DNA from 3 places in the Streptomyces sp. ISL-99 genome. Region 1 is predicted to be linked to each of the others. Evidence: riboswitches for the same ligand, from Rfam matches in the RefSeq annotation. Region 1 holds a riboswitch; each other region holds the start of a gene.
What was found. Region 1 has a riboswitch for thiamine pyrophosphate ahead of thiC (phosphomethylpyrimidine synthase ThiC). Riboswitches for the same ligand answer to the same signal wherever they lie in the genome.

Region 1 (5,085 bases):
TGCGGCCCGAGGAGTCGATGTGCCGGGACAGCCCCTCGTTGACCGAGGAGTTCCACACCCCCGGCGCCATCCGCACCCGTTCGCTGCGTTGGCTGACGACCAGCATGTCGTCGGCGGTCACGACGGCGACGTTGACGCCGAAGCTGCACTGGAGAAAGGCAGGTGCTTCCAGGGGGCGGTCGGGGTCGAGGTAGCGGGAGCGGGGCGTGCCGCCGCCGGTCAGCCGGCGGTCGAGCTGCTGGGCCGCCAGAAACGTGTAGTAGTCGGTGGGCCGCAGCCGCAGGTGGACCTCCGGATGCTCGTCGAGAGCGGACCGGGAGATACCGAACGACTCGACGGCGTAACGCGGACCGTTCCACACGGGCGTCCGGCCCTCGGCCTGGAGCCGATCGCTCTCGGCCGCGATCTCCTCACGCCAGCCGGCCATCTCCGCGGGCAGGGCTATTTCGTCGTCCAGGACCTGAATGTGTATGGCCTCGCTGGTGATCGTGGACTCACCGTCACCCTCCACGATCAAGGCGGAGGTGTGGAGCGGCCCCAGTGCGAACGTGGTCCAGGCGCGGCTGGGCTCCCCACGGGAGCGCATGCTGCGCACCGCGCTCGCCGAGCGCCTGCGGATCCTGAACCAGGCGTCCTGCAAGGGCTGTTGAAACAGCGTGGCGAACACCATGCCCAGCACGGCGCCCACCACTCCATTGGCCACGTCGATTCCGCCCATGGTGGGGAGCGTAGACATGAATGATCAAGTGGTGGGCGGTTGTTGCCTGTTCCGTTACCGCGCGGGCCGGCGCCGGTGGCGATCCGGCCGGTCAGTGCACCTTGAGGTCGGGCAGGTAGTCCAGCACCACGTCCACGCAGACGATCTCCCCGGCCTCCGATCGCCCCACCCAGACGGGATACGTGCGGTCCCCGCACGTCGCGAAGGCGACGAGATCGGCCGCCGTGGCCTGGTCGGTGGTCCGCAGTATGTACATGGAGTCCGAGAGGTGCTCGCCGGCGTGCGGGTCGTCGTGGATCAGGGCCCGCTCGAAGAGCCCCCGCAAGGGCTCCCAGGCCGCGGCGTCGGCGAAGCAGCCGGTCGCCGCGTCCGTTGCGAAGCCGTACGCCTCGTCGTCCCCGAGCAACCGGATGTCGTCGTCCTCTCCCAGAGCCATGTCCCAGGACGCGGCGGGGGTGTCGCTCAGCCGCAGCCGGACCGCCGTAGCGTCCGTACGGGTCACCCAGCCGCCGGTCCACTCGCAGTCGTAACCGACGCTGACCCGCGCCTCTTCGAGTGCGTACGCACCCGGCGGGACAGCCACCGTTATCCTCGGCCTCCCGTCGTTACAGGGACAGTCGACGGCCAGCACCCCGCTGGGGACGCGCAGTGTTCCACAGCGGCGCGGTTCCAGGACGGTCATGTCGGAGAAGTGACTGGTGGACATACGCGTACCGGGCCGGAACAGTGCCTCCAGGTGGTCGGGACCGGCCGGCCGGGGAGGGCGCCACGTGTCCTCCGGGCGGCCGACCGCACCGCCCTCGGGCACGTCGGCGTCGTGGAACACGACCGGCCCGGTCAATCCGCGCCGCTGCGCGGAGAACAGCGGCCAGTCACCGAACGCCGGCCGGTCCATCCACCGCTGCTCCTCGGAAACGTCGGCCGTAGTGGTGAGCATGGAGCCCTCTTCCCCCTTGGGCTGCCACGAGTTGCTCCCCCGCCCGTCGGGAAGCAGCGACACCGTCTCGCGGGGGCACGCGCGGTCGAACTCCGGCATGTCCGGGCCCGCGTAGAGCCAGCTGTCCGTCTCCCGGCGGAACAGCCGGTCCCCGTCGAGGAGTCGCAGCTCGATGCGCTGCGTACGCCGGCCCTGTTTGTCGTACACCCACACACCCGCGTAGTGGTCCCGCCACGAAACCAGGCGGACCTCCGCAGGACCGTCCCCGCCCGGTACCCGGCAGACCGCGACGTACGGCAGCCCGGCCTCGTCCCGGGCCCTCGCCGCCTCCGGGGCCAGCGGCCCCAGCAGCGTACGCGCCGCGAGGTCCCACCCCTCGCCGTAGGCAATCTCCACAACTGTCCCCGCCCCGCTCACCCCGGGCCTCCTGTCATCAGCTCTGCCGCCAACGTAGCGGCACCCACTGACAGCGGCCGGGGCGAGGGACGGACGGGACGGAGGAGATGGACGATATGGGCGGGACGGACGGATCAGTCGGCGATCGGGAGGTACACCCGATTACCGGCGGCGGCGAACTCCTTGGACTTCTCCGCCATGCCCGCCTCGATCTCGTCCTGCGTGCCGCCGTGCTCACGCCGAATGTCCTGGCTGATCTTCATCGAGCAGAACTTCGGACCGCACATGGAGCAGAAGTGCGCGGTCTTCGCCGGCTCGGCGGGCAGCGTCTCGTCGTGGAACGACCGCGCCGTGTCCGGGTCCAGGGCCAGGTTGAACTGGTCCTCCCAGCGGAACTCGAAGCGGGCGTCCGACAGCGCGTCGTCCCACTCCTGTGCTCCCGGGTGCCCCTTGGCGAGATCCGCGGCATGGGCCGCGATCTTGTAGGTGATGACGCCGGTCTTCACGTCGTCACGGTTGGGCAGACCCAGGTGCTCCTTGGGCGTCACGTAGCAGAGCATGGCCGTGCCCCACCATGCGATCATCGCCGCCCCGATGCCGGAGGTGATGTGGTCATACGCCGGGGCCACGTCCGTCGTGAGCGGGCCGAGCGTATAGAAGGGGGCCTCCTCGCAGATCTCCTGCTGGAGGTCGATGTTCTCCTTGATCTTGTGCATCGGGACGTGACCAGGACCCTCGATCATCGTCTGTACGTTATGACGCTTGGCGATCATGTTGAGTTCCCCGAGGGTCTTCAACTCGGCGAACTGCGCCTCGTCGTTGGCGTCCGCGATCGAACCGGGCCGCAGGCCGTCGCCGAGCGAGTACGTCACGTCGTACGCCGCGAGGATGTCGCAGAGCTCCTCGAAGTTCTCGTACAGGAACGACTCCTTGTGGTGCGCGAGGCACCACGCGGCCATGATCGAGCCGCCGCGCGAGACGATGCCGGTCTTGCGACGGGCGGTCAGCGGGACGTACGGCAGCCGCACGCCGGCGTGGACCGTCATGTAGTCGACGCCCTGCTCGGCCTGCTCGATGACCGTGTCCTTGTAGATCTCCCAGGTCAGCTCCTCCGCCCGGCCGTCGACCTTTTCGAGGGCCTGGTAGAGCGGGACGGTGCCGATCGGGACGGGGGAGTTGCGCAGCACCCACTCGCGGGTGGTGTGGATGTTGCGGCCGGTCGACAGGTCCATGACCGTGTCGGCGCCCCACTTGGTGGCCCACGTCATCTTGTCCACCTCCTCCTCGATGGAGGAAGTGACGGCGGAGTTGCCGATGTTGGCGTTGACCTTCACCAGGAACCGCTTGCCGATGATCATCGGCTCGATCTCCGGGTGGTTGACGTTCGCCGGCAGGACCGCCCGGCCCGCCGCGATCTCCTCCCGTACGACCTCGGGCGCCACGTTCTCGCGGATCGCCACGTACTCCATCTCGGGCGTGATGTCGCCGCGGCGGGCGTACGCGAGCTGCGTGACGGCCTGGCCGTCGCGGCCCCGGCGGGGCTGGCGCGGACGGCCCGGGAAGACCGCGTCGAGGTTCCGAAGGCCCCCGCGCGGCGAGGTGTGCTTGATCCCGTCGTCCTCGGGACGGACCGGGCGGCCCGCGTACTCCTCGGTGTCGCCGCGGCCGATGATCCAGTTCTCGCGCAGCGGCGCGAGTCCGCGGCGTACGTCCGTCTCGATGGTGGGGTCGGTGTACGGGCCGGACGTGTCGTACAGCGTCACGTCCTTCCCGTTGGTGAGGTGCACCTGCCGGACCGGCACGCGAAGATCCGAACGCGAGCCCTCGGGCCCGGTCACGTATCCCTTGTGCCAGCCCGGCTTGCGGCCGTCCTGGCTGGTGGCAGGCGTGTGTGCATCCGCTGTGGTCATGAGACCTACTCCCTACGCCGGCATTACCCGGTAACAGGTTCGGCGGTCGACGCAGCGGCTTTCGTACGGATTTGCGTACGAAGGTCAGCGCCCTCTCAGCCCGGTGCTCCGAGCTCCCGCGTGTGCAAAGGTGCCCCCACGCTAGCGTCCTTTCTGGCGCGCTGAACAGAGGGCCCCCGTCGTTCTTGCGATGATCGGTCGGTGACGTCCCCACAGCCAACGCCCGAAATCCACGGCCACACCCACAGTCACGGGCCCGCCGCGCCCGTCTCCAAGCACCTGCGCAAGGTCATCGCGGCGGTGCTGATCCCCTTCGCCACGGCCGTTTTCATCGGCCTCGTCGTGCTCTGGCCCGGCGGCGCGCCCGAGCACGAGCGCACCGGTGTCGGTTTCGACCGGCAGACCGTGTCGGGCAAGGTGACGCAGGTTCAGCAGGTCGACTGCAAGGACGTGAACGCCGCCCAGGTGCCACCGACCGGCGACACGTCCACGCCGTCCGGCCGCGAGGCCCAGCAGGCGCAGCAGGGCACCTGTGAGAGGGCGACGGTCGAGGTCACGTCCGGCAAGGACAAGGGCCGTACCTTCACCGAGATCGTCCAGCCGGACGCGCCGAGACAGCTGAACGAGGGGCAGGGCGTGGTGGTGGCGTACGCGCCCGACGCGCCCCGCGACCTCCAGTACTCGGTGACGGACGTGGACCGCGGGATCCCGATGGCGCTGCTGGCCGGCATCTTCGCGCTCGCGGTGATCGTCGTCGGCCGCATGAAGGGCCTGATGGCGCTGATCGCACTCGCCGTGTCCTTCGCGATCCTGACGCTGTTCATCCTCCCCGCGATCCTCCAGGGTTCGAATCCGCTGATCGTCGCGGTCGTCGGGGCGAGCGCCATCATGCTGATCGCGCTCTACGCCTGCCACGGCCTGACCGCCCGTACGTCCGTCGCCGTAGTCGGCACGCTCATCTCACTGCTGCTGATCGGGCTGCTCGGCTCGCTCTTCATCGGCTGGGCGTATCTCAGTGGCAACACGGACGACAACACTGGGCTCATCCACGGCCTCTACCCGGACATCGACATGAGCGGCCTGCTGCTCGCGGGCGTCATCATCGGCTCGCTCGGTGTGCTCGA
Region 2 (5,085 bases), on a different contig from region 1:
TCCTCGAGGCCGAGGAGAAAATGGAGAAGGCCGTCGTGGTGGCCAAGGAGGACTTCGCCGCGATCCGCACCGGCCGTGCGCACCCGGCGATGTTCAACAAGATCGTGGCTGACTACTACGGCGCACTGACGCCGATCAACCAGCTGGCCTCCTTCTCGGTCCCCGAGGCGCGGATGGCCATCGTGACGCCGTTCGACAAGAGCGCGCTGCGCAACATCGAGCAGGCGATCCGCGACTCCGACCTGGGCGTCAACCCCAGCAACGACGGCAACATCATCCGGGTGACGTTCCCCGAGCTGACGCAGGACCGCCGCAAGGAGTTCATCAAGGTCGCCAAGACCAAGGCCGAGGACTCCAAGATCTCGATCCGCGCGGTCCGCCGCAAGGCCAAGGAGACCCTCGACAAGCTGGTCAAGGACAAGGAGTCCGGCGAGGACGAGGTCCGCCGTGCGGAGAAGGAGCTCGACGACACCACCGCGAAGTACGCCGCGCAGGTGGACGAGCTGCTGAAGCACAAGGAAGCCGAGTTGCTCGAGGTCTGATGAACGACTCTTCCTGGGGGGCCCCGACGCGGGGCGACTACGCCGCCGCGTGGGGACCCTCCGACCAGGGGCCTGCCCCGGCGGGTCCCGCCTACGATGCGCAGCAGGCCGAGCAGACTCGCCCCATGCCCATCGTGCCTCCCGAGGAGCCCATGCCCACCCCGCCGACGCCCCCGCAGAAGAAGCGTGCGGGGCGTAATCTGCGTGCCGCCATAGGGGTGGGCGTGGGACTCGGCGCGGTGATCATCGCGTCGCTGTTCATCTGGAAAGCCGCTTTCCTCGGCGTGATAACGGTCGCCGTGGTGGTCGGGCTGTGGGAGCTGACCTCGCGGCTGGAAGAGCGCAAGGGGATCAAGGCCCCGCTGGTGCCGCTCGCGGTCGGCGGCGCGGCGATGGTCGTGGCGGGGTACGTCAGGGGCGCGGAGGGCGCGTGGGTCGCCATGGCGCTCACCGCGCTCGCGGTACTCGTCTGGCGGATGACCGAGTCGCCCGAGGGCTACCTCAAGGACGTCACGGCGGGCGTCTTCGCGGCGTTCTACGTGCCGTTCCTGGCGACGTTCGTCGCGATGATGCTGGCGGCCGACGACGGCGCGCAGCGGGTACTCACCTTCCTGCTGCTGACGGTGGTCAGCGACACCGGGGCGTACGCCGTGGGCTGGCGCTTCGGCAAGCACAAGCTCGCACCGCGCATCAGCCCCGGCAAGACCCGGGAGGGGCTGGGCGGCGCGGTCGCCTTCGCGATGGCGGCGGGCGCGCTGTGCATGGAGTTCCTGGTGCACGACGGAACGTGGTGGCAGGGCCTGCTGATCGGTTTCGTGGTGGCCGCGAGCGCGACGCTCGGCGACCTCGGCGAGTCCATGATCAAGCGGGATCTCGGGATCAAGGACATGGGCACGCTGCTTCCCGGACACGGCGGCATCATGGACCGGCTCGACTCGCTGCTGCCGACGGCTCCGGTGGTGTGGCTGCTGCTGGTCATCTTTGTAGGTACGGGCTGACCTGCAGGTTTGTGCGTCCGGGGCCCGTCGTCCACAGGACGGCGGGCCCCTACCCCTTTTTGCGGCTGAACCGCCGCCGCTCTCGCGGAGGTGGCTGGGCGCCGTTGGGGTTGCTCAATGGCCACTTTCGGTGGTGCACAAATTGTCTGCGACACTGAATAAACCATGCCTGTACCTGGAGAACTCACTTTCGTCGCGCCGCGCGGAGCCAAGAAGCCCCCGCGGCACCTCGCCGATCTCACGCCCGCCGAGCGCCGCGAGGCCGTGGCCGCGATCGGTGAGAAGCCGTTCCGCGCCAAGCAGCTGTCGCAGCACTACTTCGCGCGGTACGCGCACGACCCGGCGGAGTGGACCGACATCCCCGCCGGTTCGCGCGACAAGCTCCAGGCGGAGCTGCTGCCGGAGTTGATGACCGTGCTGCGGCACATCAGCTGCGACGACGACACCACGCGCAAGACGCTGTGGAAAATGCACGACGGGACGCTCGTCGAGTCCGTCCTGATGCGTTACCCGGACCGGGTCACCATGTGCATCTCCTCGCAGGCCGGGTGCGGCATGAACTGCCCGTTCTGCGCGACCGGACAGGCCGGTCTCGACCGCAACCTGTCGACCGCAGAGATCGTGCACCAGATCGTGGACGGCATGCGCGCGCTGCGCGACGGCGAGGTTCCCGGCGGCCCCGCGCGGCTGTCCAACATCGTCTTCATGGGCATGGGCGAGCCGCTCGCCAACTACAAGCGCGTCGTCGGCGCCATCCGCCGGCTCACCGACCCGGAGCCGGACGGGCTCGGGCTGTCGCAGCGCGGCATCACCGTGTCGACGGTCGGCCTGGTCCCGGCGATGCTGCGGTTCGCCGACGAGGGCTTCAAGTGCCGTCTCGCCGTCTCGCTGCACGCCCCCGACGACGAGCTGCGCGACACCCTCGTGCCGGTCAACACGCGCTGGAAGGTGCGGGAAGTCCTGGACGCGGCGTGGGAGTACGCCGAGAAGTCCGGCCGCCGGATCTCCATCGAGTACGCGCTGATCCGCGACATCAACGACCAGGCGTGGCGCGGTGACCTGCTCGGCCGCCTCCTCAAGGGCAAGCGGGTGCATGTCAACCTGATCCCGCTGAACCCGACCCCGGGTTCGAAGTGGACCGCCTCCCGTCCCGAGGACGAGAAGGCGTTCGTCGAGGCGATCGCAGCTCATGGCGTGCCCGTGACCGTACGGGACACCCGTGGCCAGGAGATCGACGGAGCGTGCGGACAGCTGGCGGCTACCGAGCGATAGGCCGGGGAAAGGGCCCGTGTAACGTGGGCCGCACATTTACATATTCCGACAGGGGAGCGCCACAGCGCTGAGAGTGCGGTACGCCGCAGACCCTCTGAACCTTGCCCAGGTCATTCTGGGTAGGAAGTTCGGTCACTACTCGAGCTGTTGCGCCCTGCCCGTTTTCCGCGGGCGGGGCCGCGTCTCTTCCTGGATGTCCCATCCCAGGAGGAATTCAGTGCACACCACCAAGAAGCTCGCGGTCACGGCTCTGGCCGCGGCGCTCGGCGTCTCCACGCTCGCCGCGTGCGGGGGCGGCAAGGACGACTCCGGCTCCGGTGACGGCAAGAAGTCCAAGACCGTGACCCTGGTCAGCCACGACTCGTTCAACGCCTCCGACGCCGTACTGAAGGCGTTCACCAAGGAGACCGGCTACACGGTCAAGGTCCTCAAGAGCGGGGACGCGGGCGCCGCCCTCAACCAGGAGATCCTCACCAAGGGCTCCCCGCGCGGCGACGTCTTCTTCGGCGTCGACAACACGCTCCTCTCGCGGGCGCTCGACAACGGCATCTTCACGCCGTACGAGGCCAAGGGGCTCGGCGAGGTCCCGGCCGAGGTGCAGCTGGACAGCGGCAAGCACCGCGTCACGCCCGTCGACACCGGTGACATCTGCGTCAACTACGACAAGAAGTACTTCGCCGACAAGAAGCTCGCGCCGCCGAAGTCCTTCGACGACCTGATCAAGCCGGCGTACAAGAACCTGCTCGTCACCGAGAACGCCGGGACCTCTTCGCCCGGTCTCGGCTTCCTGCTCGGCACGGTCGGTCAGTACGGCGACGACGGCTGGCAGGGCTACTGGAAGAAGCTCAAGGCCAACGGCGTCAAGGTCGTCGACGGCTGGGAGCAGGCCTACAACGAGGAGTTCTCCGGCTCCGCCGGCGGCAAGGCATCGAAGGCCGACCGGCCGCTCGTCGTCTCGTACGCCTCCAGCCCGCCGGTCGAGGTGCTGTACGCGAAGCCGCAGCCCAAGGAGGCGCCGACCGGCGTCGCGACCGGCACCTGCTTCCGGCAGACCGAGTTCGCCGGGCTGCTGACCGGTGCGAAGAACGAGGAGGGCGGCAAGGCGCTCATCGACTTCCTCATCGGGAAGAAGTTCCAGGAGGACATGCCGCTGAACATGTTCGTGAACCCGGTGGTCAAGGACGCGAAGCTGCCCGAGCTGTTCACGCAGCACGGCGTGGTCGTCGACAAGCCGCAGACCGTGGCCCCGGAGAAGATCGCTGAAAACCGCGAGCAGTGGGTCAAGTCGTGGTCCTCGCTCGTCCTGAAGTAGGCAAGGCCGTGCGCGGGAGCGCGGTGCGGCTCGGTCTCATGGCCGTGCCCGTCGCGTTCTTCGCGGCCTTCTTCGCCTACCCCGTGGCCGCGATCGTCGGTCGCGGGCTCAAGGTGGACGGCGTCTGGCGGTTCGGCCGGATCGGCGAGGTGCTCGCCGATCCGGACATCCTCGATGTTCTGTGGTTCACCGCGTGGCAGGCACTGGCCTCCACGGCCCTGACACTGCTGATCGCGCTTCCGGCGGCGTACGTCTTCGCCCGGCTCGACTTCCCCGGCAAGCAGCTGCTGCGCGCCGTGATCACCGTGCCCTTCGTGCTGCCTACGGTCGTCGTCGGGACCGCCTTCCTGGCGCTGCTCGGGCGGGGCGGACTGCTGGACGAGCTGTGGGGCGTACGGCTCGACACCAGCGTGTGGGCGATCCTGCTCGCGCACGTCTTCTTCAACTACGCGGTCGTCGTACGGACCGTGGGCGGCCTGTGGTCGCAGCTCGACCCGCGCCAGGAAGAGGCGGCCCGGGTGCTCGGCGCCGGGCGGTTCACCGCCTGGCGGCGGGTGACGCTGCCGGCGCTCGTGCCCGCCGTGGCCGCCGCGGCGCTGATGGTCTTCCTGTTCACGTTCACCTCCTTCGGTGTCGTGCAGATCCTCGGCGGGCCCGCCTACTCCACCCTGGAGGTGGAGATCTACCGGCAGACCGCGCAGTTCCTGGACCTGCCGACGGCGGCCGTGCTGACGCTGGTGCAGTTCGCGGCGGTGGGCGCGATCCTCGCCGTACACGCGTGGACGGTACGGCGCAGGGAGAGCGCCCTGAAGCTGGTCGACGCGGCGCAGACGGCGCGGCCGCCGCGCGGGGCAGGGCAGTGGGCGCTGCTCGGCGGCGTGCTCGCCACGGTTGCGGGGCTCATCCTGGTGCCGCTCGGGGTGCTCGTCGAGCGGTCGCTGGACGGGCCCGACGGGTACGG
Region 3 (5,085 bases), on a different contig from region 1:
TGCGGTGTCTCGCCGATGATGTTCGCCGCGACGGCGCGCGGTCCCTGGAGCGCGTTGTCCCAGTGGTGGACGAGCAGGCGTTCGCCGTAGCGGGCGGAGGGGAAGGAGGCGCAGTCCCCGACGGCGTACACGTCGGGCCGGGAGGTGCGCAGGCGGGCGTCGGCGGTGACGGAGCCGTCGGGGCCGAGGGCGATGCCGGAGCCGGCGAGCCAGGCCGTCGCGGGCCTGGCGCCGATGCCGACGACCACCGCGCCGGCCGCGAGCCGCCGTCCGTCGGCGAGGACGACAGTGCCGGGCTCGATCCGCGCGACGGGCGCGCCGGTGAGCAGTTCGGCGCCGCTCTCGGCGTACCAGGCGGCCATGGGGGCGGCGACCTCGGCGGGCATGGTGCCCGCGAGCGGCCGGTCCGCCGCCTCGACGACGGTCACCGCGCAGCCCGCCTCGCGGGCGGCCGTGGCGAACTCCGCCCCGATCCAGCCGGCCCCGACGACCACGATGTCGCGCTTCCGGTCGAGCACCGGCCGCAGCCGGGCCGCGTCGTCGAGGGTGCGCAGGAGATGGACCCCCTGAACGCCCTCGCTGCCGGGCAGCGTGATGGGCAGCGCACCGGTGGCGGCGACCAGCACGTCGTACGGAACGGGGCCCGAGGGGGTGTCGATCTCGTGCGCCGCAGGGCGCGCGCCCGTCACTTCGCGCCCCAGGTGGAGTTCGATGCCGAGCGCCTCGAAATCGACGTCGAAGGCCGACCCCTCGGCCGTGCCGAGCAGCACCGCCTTGGACAGGGGCGGCCTGTCGTACGGCTGATGCGGCTCGGCGCCGATCAGCGTGACGGAGCCGGTCCAGTCCTGCTCGCGCAGGGCCACGGCGGTCTGCACGCCGGCCATTCCCGCGCCGACGATGACGACGCGCCGCTCTGCCTGCCTCTGGTCACTCACCCGGTCACTGTAGGACGGCACGTCCCGCCGCTCTCAAGGCCACGAAGGGGAGATCTCTGACACACCGTCACAGGAACGCCGCCGGCAGCTCCTCGACGACGCTCGTCCCACTGCCTTCCTGGGACTCCCACGCCCACGTCTCCTCCAGCCGCACGCGCCCGTCGGGGAGGCCGACGACGGTGGACGTGCAGTGGCCCGACGAGGTGGTGCCGTCGTGCTTGAGCTGGACGTAACGGAAGTCGAGCGCGTCGCCCTCGCGCGTGCCGACGAGGTGGCCGCGTACGACGTCGCCGCCCGCGTACTCGGCCCAGATCCGGCCGTCGTCCTCGTGATACGTGAACCGGGTCCGGGTCCCCACCTGACCGGGTGCCTGGTCGGCGACCGGAGAGAGGACGAGTCCGTCGAGCGAGCGGGCCACAGCGATTGCTCCCTTACAGCGCGTTGGGGCCGGGCGTTAGGGTGGCCACCGTACTGCTGCGGCCCGGGGAAAGATCACCGGGCTCCCAGCAGGACATACCACTCGCGGGAGTCCGGGCGTACCGGGCTGAGAGGGAGGCTGGGCGGCCTCCGACCGTACGAACCTGATCCGGGTCATGCCGGCGAAGGGAGGGGCTGGACGCCCATGTCGCGTACATCAGACGTCCTCGTTGTCGGGGGCGGAATCATCGGCCTGGTCACGGCGTGGCGGGCCGCGCAGCGGGGTTTGCGCGTCGCTGTCGCCGATCCGGAGCCGGGCGGCGGTGCAGCGCGGGTCGCGGCCGGAATGCTCGCCGCCGTCACCGAGCTGCACTACGGCGAGCAGACGCTGCTCGGCCTCAATCTCGCGTCCGCCGAGCGCTACCCGGCGTTCGTCGCCGAGCTGGAAGCGGCGAGCGGGCAGGGCACCGGCTACCGCGCCTGCGGCACACTCGCCGTCGCGCTCGACACGGACGACCGCGCCCACCTGCGCGAACTCCACGCCCTCCAGCGCCGCTCCGGCCTGGAGTCGGAGTGGCTCACGGGGCGCGAATGCCGCCGTCTTGAGCCGATGCTCGCGCCGGGCGTGCGCGGGGGTCTGCGCGTGGACGGGGACCACCAGGTCGACCCGAGGCGGCTGGCCGCTGCCCTGCTGGCGGCCTGCGAGCGGGCCGGGGTGGTCTGGCACCGTGACTGGGCCGAACGGCTCTCAGTGGTACGGGGACGGGCCTCCGGGGCCGTACTGGCGGACGGGACGGAGCTCGCGGCAGGCCAGGTGGTGCTGGCGGCGGGAAGCCTCAGTGGCAGGCTCGGCGGCGTACCGGAAGAGGTGCTGCCGCCGGTACGGCCGGTGAAGGGCCAGGTGCTGCGGCTGGCCGTGCCGCCCGCGTACGCGCCATTCCTGAGCCGGACGGTGCGTGCGGTGGTGCGGGGCAGCCACGTGTATCTCGTGCCGCGCGAGAACGGCGAGCTGGTCGTCGGCGCGACCAGCGAGGAACTCGGCTGGGACACGACGGTCACGGCGGGCGGCGTGTACGAGCTGCTGCGCGACGCGCACGAGCTGGTGCCCGGGATCACCGAACTGCCGCTGACGGAGACCCGCGCGGGGCTGCGCCCCGGCTCCCCCGACAACGCGCCGCTGCTCGGGCCGACCGCACTGCCGGGGCTTCATCTGGCCACTGGGCACTACCGCAACGGGGTGCTGCTCACGCCGGTCACGGGCGATGCGATGGCTGACGTGCTGGCCGGCGGGGAGCTGCCGGAAGAGGCGCGTCCGTTCAGCCCACTGCGTTTCGCGCCGACCCCTGCGTCGTCACCCGCTTCCCCCACCTCCCCCACCTCTCCCGTCTCCTCCACCTCCCCCGTCTCCGTACCGCAGGAGCAGCCCGTATGACCATCTCCGTGAACGGCGAGACTCGCGAGGTCGTCGCCGGTACGACGCTGGGCGCACTCGTCGCGACCCTCACGCGGGCCCCTTCGGGGGTCGCCGCCGCCCTCAACGAAACCGTCGTACCGCGCGGTCAGTGGGATTCCACCGCGCTCGGCGACGGCGACCGCATCGAAGTCCTCACCGCAGTCCAGGGAGGCTGAGCCATGGCCGACGACCTTCTGACCATCGGCGACGCCACGTTCTCGTCGCGCCTGATCATGGGAACGGGCGGTGCGCCGAGCCTCGACGTACTGGAACGTTCACTGGTCGCGTCCGGGACCGAACTGACGACTGTCGCGATGCGGCGGCTGGATCCGAGCGTCCAGGGGTCGGTGCTCTCCGTTCTGGAGAAGCTCGGCATCCGGGTGCTGCCGAACACAGCGGGGTGCTTCACGGCGGGCGAGGCCGTGCTGACCGCGCGCCTCGCGCGGGAGGCGCTGGGTACGGACTGGGTGAAGCTCGAGGTCGTCGCCGACGAGCGGACGCTGCTGCCCGATCCGATCGAGCTGCTGGACGCGGCGGAGACGCTGGTGGACGACGGCTTCACTGTGCTGCCGTACACGAACGACGATCCGGTGCTCGCGCGGAAGCTGGAGGATGTGGGGTGCGCGGCGATCATGCCGCTGGGGTCGCCGATCGGATCCGGTCTTGGCATCCGTAACCCGCACAACTTCCAGCTGATCGTCGAGCACGCGCGCGTGCCGGTCGTTCTGGACGCGGGTGCGGGCACGGCGTCGGACGCGACGCTGGCGATGGAGCTGGGGTGCGCGGCGGTGATGCTGGCGTCGGCGGTGACGCGGGCGCAGGAACCGGTGCTGATGGCTGAGGCGATGCGGCACGGGGTGGAGGCGGGGCGGCTGGCGTACCGGGCCGGGCGGATTCCCCGGCGGCACTTCGCCGAGGCGTCTTCGCCTGCGGCGGGCCGCGCGGCCCTGGACCCGGAACGCCCGGCGTTCTGAAACTGGGGCTCCGCCCCAGACCCCGGTCCTCAAACGCCGGAGGGGCTGGATGGTGCCGCTGAACGGGCAAATCCAGCCCGTCCGGCGTTTGAGGACACGCCCGTAGGGCGTCCGGGGGTCTGGGGGCTTGCCCCCGGTTCGGGAAGGGGCGGGGTGGGGAACAGGCCCGCCACAGGCGCCCCCGTACGCGCCTCCGCCCCGCTGTCACAGCTCCGCTGCAATGCCGCCCCACCAAACCCGCACCCGCAAGAGGTGTCAGCGGCGGCTCGTAGACTCACCCCGTGGATACGACCCTTCAGGACCCGCTCGTCGGGCACGTGCTCGACGGCCGCTACCGCGTCGATGCGCGCATCGCCGTCGGCGGCATGGCCACGGTCTACCGGGCCGTCGACACCCGCCTCGACCGCGTGCTCGCCCTCAAGGTGATGCACCCCGCCCTCGCCGATGACGCCTCCTTCGTGGACCGGTTCATCCGGGAGGCCAAGTCGGTGGCCCGGCTCGCGCACCCGAATGTGGTCGGCGTCTTCGACCAGGGGACGGACGGGTCGTACGTCTACCTCGCGATGGAGTACGTCGCCGGCTGCACCCTGCGTGACGTACTGCGTGAGCGCGGCGCCCTCCAGCCCCGTGCCGCCCTCGACATCCTGGAGCCCGTGCTCGCCGCGCTCGGCGCGGCACACCGTGCCGGATTCGTGCACCGGGACATGAAGCCCGAGAACGTTCTGATCGGGGACGACGGGCGCGTCAAGGTCGCCGACTTCGGTCTCGTACGGGCCGTCGACACGATCACCAGCACCACCGGCTCCGTCCTCGGCACCGTCTCGTATCTCGCACCCGAGCAGATTGAGCACGGCACCGCCGACACCCGCGCGGACGTCTACGCCTGTGGTGTCGTGCTGTACGAGATGCTGACCGGAGCCAAGCCGCACACCGGCGGCACCGCCGCGCAGGTGCTCTACCAGCACCTGCACGACGACGTGCCCGCCCCGTCCGCCGCCGTGCCCGGGCTCCCCGTCGAGCTGGACGAGCTGGTCGCGGGCGCCACCGCACGCAACCCGGAGATCCGTCCGTACGACGCCGTGGCTCTCCTCGCGCAGGCCCGGGAAGCGCGCGCCGCGCTCAGCGACGAGCAGCTCGACGCGGTGCCTCCGCAGGCCCGCGCGGAGGTGACGCACAACGGCGCCGACGACCGTACGAGCGTCATCCCGCGGGCCATCGGGCAGGGGAACGGCGATGGGGACGGCAGCGGCAACGGCACTGCCGAGCCCCTCCACCGCACCAGTCGCCTCCAGATGCCCCCGCCGCA

Region 2: linked by a shared signal. The riboswitch ahead of J7E91_RS28185 (thiamine ABC transporter substrate binding subunit) and the one ahead of thiC (phosphomethylpyrimidine synthase ThiC) in region 1 are both predicted to bind thiamine pyrophosphate.
Region 3: linked by a shared signal. The riboswitch ahead of thiO (glycine oxidase ThiO) and the one ahead of thiC (phosphomethylpyrimidine synthase ThiC) in region 1 are both predicted to bind thiamine pyrophosphate.

What each region holds. Positions count from the first base shown of each region.
Region 1 covers NZ_JAGGPC010000023.1:120,341-125,425, forward strand. Annotated here, with positions in the region: gene J7E91_RS15100 (hypothetical protein) at 1-718, opposite strand, end outside; gene J7E91_RS15105 (DUF4241 domain-containing protein) at 810-2,072, opposite strand; gene thiC (phosphomethylpyrimidine synthase ThiC) at 2,186-3,961, opposite strand; TPP riboswitch at 3,954-4,091, opposite strand; gene J7E91_RS15115 (YibE/F family protein) at 4,163-5,085, shown strand, end outside.
Region 2 covers NZ_JAGGPC010000048.1:119,936-125,020, forward strand. Annotated here, with positions in the region: gene frr (ribosome recycling factor) at 1-542, shown strand, start outside; gene J7E91_RS28175 (phosphatidate cytidylyltransferase) at 542-1,540, shown strand; gene rlmN (23S rRNA (adenine(2503)-C(2))-methyltransferase RlmN) at 1,706-2,812, shown strand; TPP riboswitch at 2,853-2,956, shown strand; gene J7E91_RS28185 (thiamine ABC transporter substrate binding subunit) at 3,030-4,124, shown strand; gene J7E91_RS28190 (iron ABC transporter permease) at 4,163-5,085, shown strand, end outside.
Region 3 covers NZ_JAGGPC010000015.1:135,781-140,865, reverse strand. Annotated here, with positions in the region: gene J7E91_RS10010 (FAD-dependent oxidoreductase) at 1-884, opposite strand, end outside; gene J7E91_RS10005 (hypothetical protein) at 1,003-1,353, opposite strand; TPP riboswitch at 1,448-1,560, shown strand; gene thiO (glycine oxidase ThiO) at 1,558-2,784, shown strand; gene thiS (sulfur carrier protein ThiS) at 2,781-2,981, shown strand; gene J7E91_RS09990 (thiazole synthase) at 2,985-3,779, shown strand; gene pknB (Stk1 family PASTA domain-containing Ser/Thr kinase) at 4,061-5,085, shown strand, end outside.